DNA from 2 places in the Streptomyces sp. JK94 genome. Region 1 is predicted to be linked to the other one. Evidence: predicted binding sites of a transcription regulator. Region 1 holds the regulator's gene; the other holds the start of a gene.
The links. Region 1 encodes HspR, which represses chaperone genes until heat shock. Its sites were predicted from a motif close to TTGAGNNNNNNNNNCTCAA; they were not measured.
Positions count from the first base shown of each region.

Region 2: a site for HspR is predicted at 1,934-1,952, ahead of lon (endopeptidase La). Genes of this name have one in related genera too.

Region 1 covers NZ_JBSICH010000007.1:404,392-407,793, reverse strand. The annotation lists gene ACVV2G_RS08500 (helix-turn-helix transcriptional regulator) at 1-106, opposite strand, end outside; gene ACVV2G_RS08495 (substrate-binding domain-containing protein) at 256-1,365, opposite strand; gene ACVV2G_RS08490 (heat shock protein transcriptional repressor HspR) at 1,721-2,173, opposite strand; gene dnaJ (molecular chaperone DnaJ) at 2,179-3,372, opposite strand.
Region 2 covers NZ_JBSICH010000004.1:123,491-126,892, reverse strand. The annotation lists gene ACVV2G_RS04370 (sensor histidine kinase) at 1-255, opposite strand, end outside; gene ACVV2G_RS04365 (response regulator transcription factor) at 252-989, opposite strand; gene ACVV2G_RS04360 (spermine/spermidine synthase domain-containing protein) at 1,112-1,810, opposite strand; gene lon (endopeptidase La) at 1,975-3,402, shown strand, end outside.

The DNA.
Region 1 (3,402 bases):
GGCGGGGCACCCGGCCGCGTCGTACGGCCCGGGAGTACACGCGGTCCCCGGCCGCGCACAGCCGGTCGGCACCGTGTGGATGCTCTTCCGCCCCGTGCCCGGCCATCGCCCGTCCCACCCCCGGTTTCGGCTCCTTCCGCAGCGCAACTATGCGCGGCCCGGACCGGGTCCGCAACACGGCTCGACACGGCACGACGGCCGGAAAGCGCCGGTTCTCCCGGGATGCCCGGGCCGTGCGTCGGGACCGTACCGGCCCTACTTCAGCCCCATCTCCGCGCAGGCGGCCTCGTACGCGGCCGTGCAGATGTCGGAGATCTCGAAGAAGCCGTCCGCGACGACGGTGCTCTCGATGTTGTCCCGCGTGAGGGCGACGACGGGCACCAGCTGGGCGGGGATGCCCTTGTGGGTGGGGCTGTCGACCTTGTCGCGGGCGAGCGCGTCGAACTGGATGTCCCGGCCCTGGACCCGTGCGAGGGCCATCTCGGCGGCGCTCTCCGCCTCCAGCGGGTAGGACTTGTACACGCTCATGTACTGGTCGCCGGTGACGATCCGCTGCACTCCCGCGAGTTCCGCGTCCTGGCCGGTGATGGGCGGCAGGTCCTCGAGGCCCGCGTCCTCCAGGGCCTTGATGACCCCGCCCGCCATGCCGTCGTTGGCGGCGTAGACGCCCGCGATGTTGTCCTTGCCGAGCTTGCCGATCGCCTCGGCCATGTTCGCCTCGGCCTCCTCCGGCTTCCAGTCCTTGGTGTCGTAGGACTCGGCGATCGTCACCTTGCCGTTCAGCTCGGCCAGCGCTCCGGCCTTGAACTGCTTGGCGTTCGGGTCGGTGGGCGAGCCGTTCATCATGACGATCGTGTCGGAGCCGCCCGCGTTGTCGCCGAGCGCCTCCACGAGGGAGCGGCCCTGGACCTCGCCGACCAGTTCGTTGTCGAAGGAGATGTACCCGTCGATCGGACCCTCGGCCAGCCGGTCGTAGGCGATGACCGGGATGCCCGCGTCCTTGGCCTTCCGCACGCTCTCCCCGGCGGCCTTCGCGTCGACCGCGTCCAGGACGATCACGTCGACCTGGTCGTCGATCATCTGCTGCATCTGGTCGGCCTGCTTCGACGCGCTCGCCTCGGCGTTCGCGTACTTGACGTGGCCCTGGTCGCGCGTGAGCTCGGCGACCTTCGCCTTGAAGTAGGGGTAGTCGAACTGCTCGTAGCGCGTGTTCGCCGTCTCCGGGAGCAGCAGTCCCACGGTGACGTCGTTGCCCTTGGTGGGGCTCGCCCCGTCGCCGCTCTCCGACGCGCCGAGCACGCCGCAGCCGGCGAGCACGAGGGACATGGCGGGGGCGGCCACGGATATGGCGATACGACGGCGCATGTGAGGGCTCACTTCAGGTGCGATTCGGTACGTGGGCACAGCAGTACGGCCCGTATGACTGAAAAGCCAACGCTTTCGCCACCACCGGCGTCAAGGGGAACCACTTAACGACATGGGAACAGTACGCTCCGCGAACTCGCGGACATGCCGCGGACGAAGTGCGGAGATCTGCCGTCGGCGTGTACACGGAGTGGACACGAGCCGGGCGCGGGCCGGGCACGGACCGCACGCGGACGTGTGCACGGCGCCGCCCCCGCACCGGCGGCGGGCGGTCGGCCCCCGGCCCGTACGGCGGCACACGCGAAGGGGCCCGGGAGTCCGCGCGCGAACTCCCGGGCCCCTCCACCGAGCGGGCTCAGTCCGACTGCTGCTGCCGCTTCGGACGCCACACCACCAGGGCACTGGTCTGCTGGACCTCCTGGTACGGGACCAGGTCGCGGCGGTAGGAGGCGTGCACCGCCGCCTCGCGCTGGCGCATCGCCGACGCCGCGCCCTCCAGGGCGTCCTGCAGCTCGGCCATGCGGGCCTGGAGCGCGGCGACCTGGTTCTCCAGTTCGATGATGCGCTTGATCCCGGCCAGGTTGATGCCTTCGTCCTGCGACAACTGCTGCACCTGGCGGAGCAGTTCGATGTCGCGGGCCGAGTAGCGCCGGCCGCGCCCGGCCGTGCGGTCGGGGGAGACCAGGCCGAGGCGGTCGTACTGGCGCAGGGTCTGCGGGTGCAGACCGGAAAGCTGGGCCGCCACCGAGATGACGTAGACCGGGGTGTCCTCGGTCAGTTCATACGGGTTGCGTCGACGACCGTCCATTCCCGTCAAGCTCCCTTCGCGGCCTGGAACAGCTCCGCCCGCGGATCCTCGTCCGCGGTCGCCTCGCGATACGCCTCGAGCGCGTCACGAGCCTTCCCCGACAGGTCCTTCGGAACACTCACCTCGACGGTGACCAGGAGGTCGCCCCGGGTGCCGTCCTTGCGGACCGCGCCCTTGCCCCGGGCGCGCATGGTGCGGCCGTTGGGCGTGCCCGCCGGCACCTTCAGGGTGACGGGCGGACCGCCGAGGGTCGGGACCCGGACCTCCCCGCCGAGGGCGGCCTCGGCGTACGTCACCGGGACGGTGACGGTGAGGTTGTCGCCCCTGCGGCCGAAGACGGAGTGGTCCTTGACGTGCACGACCACGTACAGGTCGCCCGCCGGCCCGCCCCGCTCGCCCGGTGTGCCCTTGCCGCGCAGCCGGATGCGCTGCCCGTCCGACACCCCGGCCGGGATGCGGACCTGCATGGTCCGGGAGGACTTGGCCCGCCCGGAGCCCTTGCAGACGTCGCAGGGGTCCTCCGCGATCAGGCCGCGGCCCTTGCAGTCGGGGCACGGGTCGGTCAGCGAGAAGCCGCCGCCCGAGCCGCGGGCGACCTGTCCGGTGCCGACGCAGGTCGGGCACACGCGCGGCGTGCCGTTCTTGTCGCCGGTGCCCGAACAGGCCTTGCAGGGTGCCTGCGAGGACATCCGCAGCGGGACCGTCGCCCCCTCGATGGCCTCGGTGAAGCTCAGGGTGACCTCGGACTCGACGTCCTGGCCGCGGCGCGGCTGGGTCCGCGTGCCGGTGCCGGGACCGCCGGCGCCGGTGCGGTTGAACAGGCCCCCGAAGACGTCCCCGATCCCCCCGCCGAAGCCGCCGGCACCCTGGGCCCCGCCCTGGGCCCCGCCTCCGAAGAGGTCGCCCAGGTCGAAGTTGAAGGTGCCGCCGCCCGCGCCCGGCCCCGGACGGAAACCGCCGTTGCCGAAGAGGGCGCGGGCCTCGTCGTACTCCTTGCGCTTCTTGGGGTCACCGAGGATGTCGTTGGCCTCGGAGATCTCCTTGAAGCGCTCCTCCGCCTTGACGTTCCCCTTGTTGGCGTCCGGGTGGTACTCGCGGGCGAGCTTCCGGTACGCCTTCTTGATCTCGGCCTCGGTGGCGTCCTTGGGGACGCCGAGGACCTTGTAGTAGTCCTTCTCGATGAAGTCCTTGGTGCTCATCCCCGACGTCCCTCCTCTCCTGCGTACGTG
Region 2 (3,402 bases), on a different contig from region 1:
GTCCAGCGGCGCGGTGAGCGAGTGCGCCACGAACTGCGTGATCAGCAGCGTGGCGATCATCGAGAAGACCGTGATGAAGCGCAGCTCCGTCTTGGTGTGCACCGCGATCACCGACAGACCCGTGGTGATCAGCACCGAGGTGACGACCAGCGCGCCCAGCTTGGTCTTGATCGAGAACGGGCGTACGCCGCCCCAGGGTTCCCCCGTGTTCCGGGGGCCGGAGCTCCTCCGCGCGGCCTCCCGTCCACGGCTCATGGCGCCGGCGTCTCCAGCGCGTAGCCCACGCCGTGCACCGTGCGGATGCGCTCGGCGCCGATCTTGCGGCGCAGCGCCTTGATGTGGCTGTCGACGGTGCGGGTGCCGGAGGCGTCCGCCCAGTCCCACACCTCGGCCAGCAGCTGCTCGCGGGAGAGCACCGCGCGCGGGGTGTTGGCGAGGCAGACCAGCAGGTCGAACTCGGTGGGGGTGAGGTGGACGTCCTCGCTGCGCACCCGCACCCGGCGCTGCGCGTGGTCGATCTCCAGTTCGCCGAGGCGCAGGATGCCGCTGCGCGGCGTGGAGGCGGCCACGACGGCCCGCTCCACCCGGCGCAGCAGCACGTGCACGCGCGCGGCCAGCTCGCGCATCGAGAAGGGCTTGGTCATGTAGTCGTCGGCGCCGACGCCGAGCCCGACGAGCATGTCCGTCTCGTCGTCGCGCGCGGTGAGCATCAGCACCGGCACCGGACGCTGGGCCTGCACACGACGGCAGACCTCCAGGCCGTCGAAGCCGGGCAGCATGATGTCGAGGATGAGCAGGTCGGGCTGCCACGCCTCGGCCGTGTCGACGGCGGCCGGGCCGTCACCCGCCGTTTGCACGAGGAACCCTTCGGCGCGCAGGCGGGTCGCGATGGCGTCCACGATCGTCTGGTCGTCCTCGACCACCAGCACCCGGCGCTGTGCGCCCTGGGTGGCCGCCGTGCCGTTGTGGGAGGTCTGTGTCTGCTCCATCGCCCGCCCCTGAGGTGTGCTTACCGGAATCAGTGGGGTGATTCCTCGTCTGCGCATGACTGCGATTGACGCTTGAATGACCGCGTCAGAGCAGCAGCGTACGGGGAGTCACGGCGCCTTTGCTATCCAGGCCCGATGCCGAGGTGGACGACGTCCGGAACGCCCCGGGCAACGGGGATCTCTTCGGTACGCACCTGCTGGAACCCGGCATTACGCAAGGTTTCTTCGAATTCCGGAGAGGGCTGCGCGGACCATACGGCGAGCACTCCGCCGGGCTTCACCACCCGTGCACACCCCGCCAGTCCGTCCCGTGAGTACAGTCCGCCGTTGCCCTCCGTGACCGTCCAGTCGGGGCCGTTGTCGATGTCGAGGCAGAGGGCGTCGTACGTGGCGGAAGTCTCATTGACGTAGGCGACCAGATCCGCTTCGACGACGTCCGTGCGCGGGTCGGCCAGCGCACCGGCGGACACCTCGGCCAGCGGTCCGTCCCGGTGCCAGTCGATGACGGCGCGTTCCCGCTCGACGACCGTGATGCGGCCCCAGCGGGGGTCGCCGGCCGCGTGTGCGAGCGAGAAGCCGACGCCGAGGCCGCCGAGGAGCAGGTGCGGCGCGGTCCGCCCGCCGGAGGCGGCGAGCGCGTCGGCCGCCGCGTCGACCAGGCGCCGCTCCGAGCGTCCGTCGGAGGTGTCCATCAGGAAGCAGCCGTTCGCGATGATCTGCAGCAGCGCCCCGTGCCGGCGCAGGACCACCTCGCCGTACGGGCCCTCGCGACGGTCCAGCACTTCGGGGGAGTCGGGGGAGTCGTGGGAAGTGAAGGGCATCGGCCCATCCTGGCAGGGGAATGCCGGGCGGTGCGGGCGCGCTGCCACGGAAGGGGCCACAGGGGGGTGTCTTGATCGCTCACAGCGAACATGCCCCGGGGAACAATCGGGGACTCCCTTTCATTGAGTCGATGTAACTCAACTTGACTGCCGAAGGGGAGATCATGGCTGCTGAGTCCGCCGCCACCACACCGCTCACCCTGCCCGTGCTGCCGCTCGACGACGAAGTGGTCCTGCCCGGCATGGTCGTCCCCCTGGACCTGAGCGACGCCGAGGTACGGGCCGCGGTGGAGGCCGCCCAGGCCGCCGCGCGGTCCGAGCCCGGCAAGCCCCGGGTCCTCCTCGTCCCGCGCGTCGACGGCACCTACGCGAGGACGGGCGTCCTCGGCACGGTCGAGCAGGTCGGCCGTCTCGCCGACGGCGACCCGGGCGCCCTGGTCCGCGGCCGGGGCCGGGTTCGCATCGGCGCCGGCACCACCGGGCCCGGCGCCGCGCTGTGGGTGGAGGGCACGCGCATCGACGAGACCGTGCCCGAGCCGCTGCCGGGCCAGGTCGCCGAGCTGGCGAAGGAGTACAAGGCCCTCGCCACCGCCTGGCTGCGCAAGCGCGGTGCCTGGCAGGTCGTGGACCGCGTCCAGGCCATCGACGACGTCTCCGCGCTCGCCGACAACTCCGGTTACTCGCCCTTCCTCACCACCGAGCAGAAGGTCGGGCTGCTGGAGACCACCGACCCGGTCGCCCGCCTGAAGCTCGCCACCCAGCAGCTGCGCGACCACCTCGCCGAGCAGGACGTCGCCGAGACCATCGCCAAGGACGTCCAGGAGGGCGTCGACAGGCAGCAGCGGGAGTTCCTGCTGCGCCGCCAGCTGGAGGCCGTGCGCAAGGAACTGCGGGAACTCAACGGCGACGGCGGTGACCCGGCCGAGGAGTCCGACGACTACCGCGCCCGCGTCGAGGCCGCCAACCTGCCCGGGAAGGTCCGGGAGGCCGCGCTCAAGGAGGTCGACAAGCTGGAGCGGTCCTCCGACCAGTCGCCGGAGGGCTCCTGGATCCGTACCTGGCTCGACACGGTCCTGGAGATGCCGTGGAACGAGCGGACCGAGGACGCCTACGACATCCAGGGCGCCCGGGCCGTCCTGGACGCCGAGCACGCGGGGCTGGAGGACGTCAAGGAGCGGATCACCGAGTACCTGGCGGTGCGCAAGCGGCGCGTCGACCGGGGCCTCGGGGTCGTCGGCGGGCGGCGCGGCGGTGCCGTCCTGGCCCTGGTGGGCCCGCCCGGCGTCGGCAAGACGAGCCTCGGCGAGTCCGTGGCGCACGCGATGGGCCGGAAGTTCGTCCGGGTCGCCCTCGGCGGCGTCCGCGACGAGGCCGAGATCCGCGGTCACCGGCGTACGTACGTCGGCGCGCTGCCCGGCCGGATCGTGCGCGCCGTCAAGGAGGCCGGGTCGATGAACCCGGTCGTGCTCCTCGACGAGATCGACAAGGTGGGCTCGGACTTCCGGGGCGACCCGGCCGCCGCCCTGCTCGAGGTCCTCGACCCGGCGCAGAACCACACCTTCCGGGACCACTACCTGGAGGTCGAGCTGGAC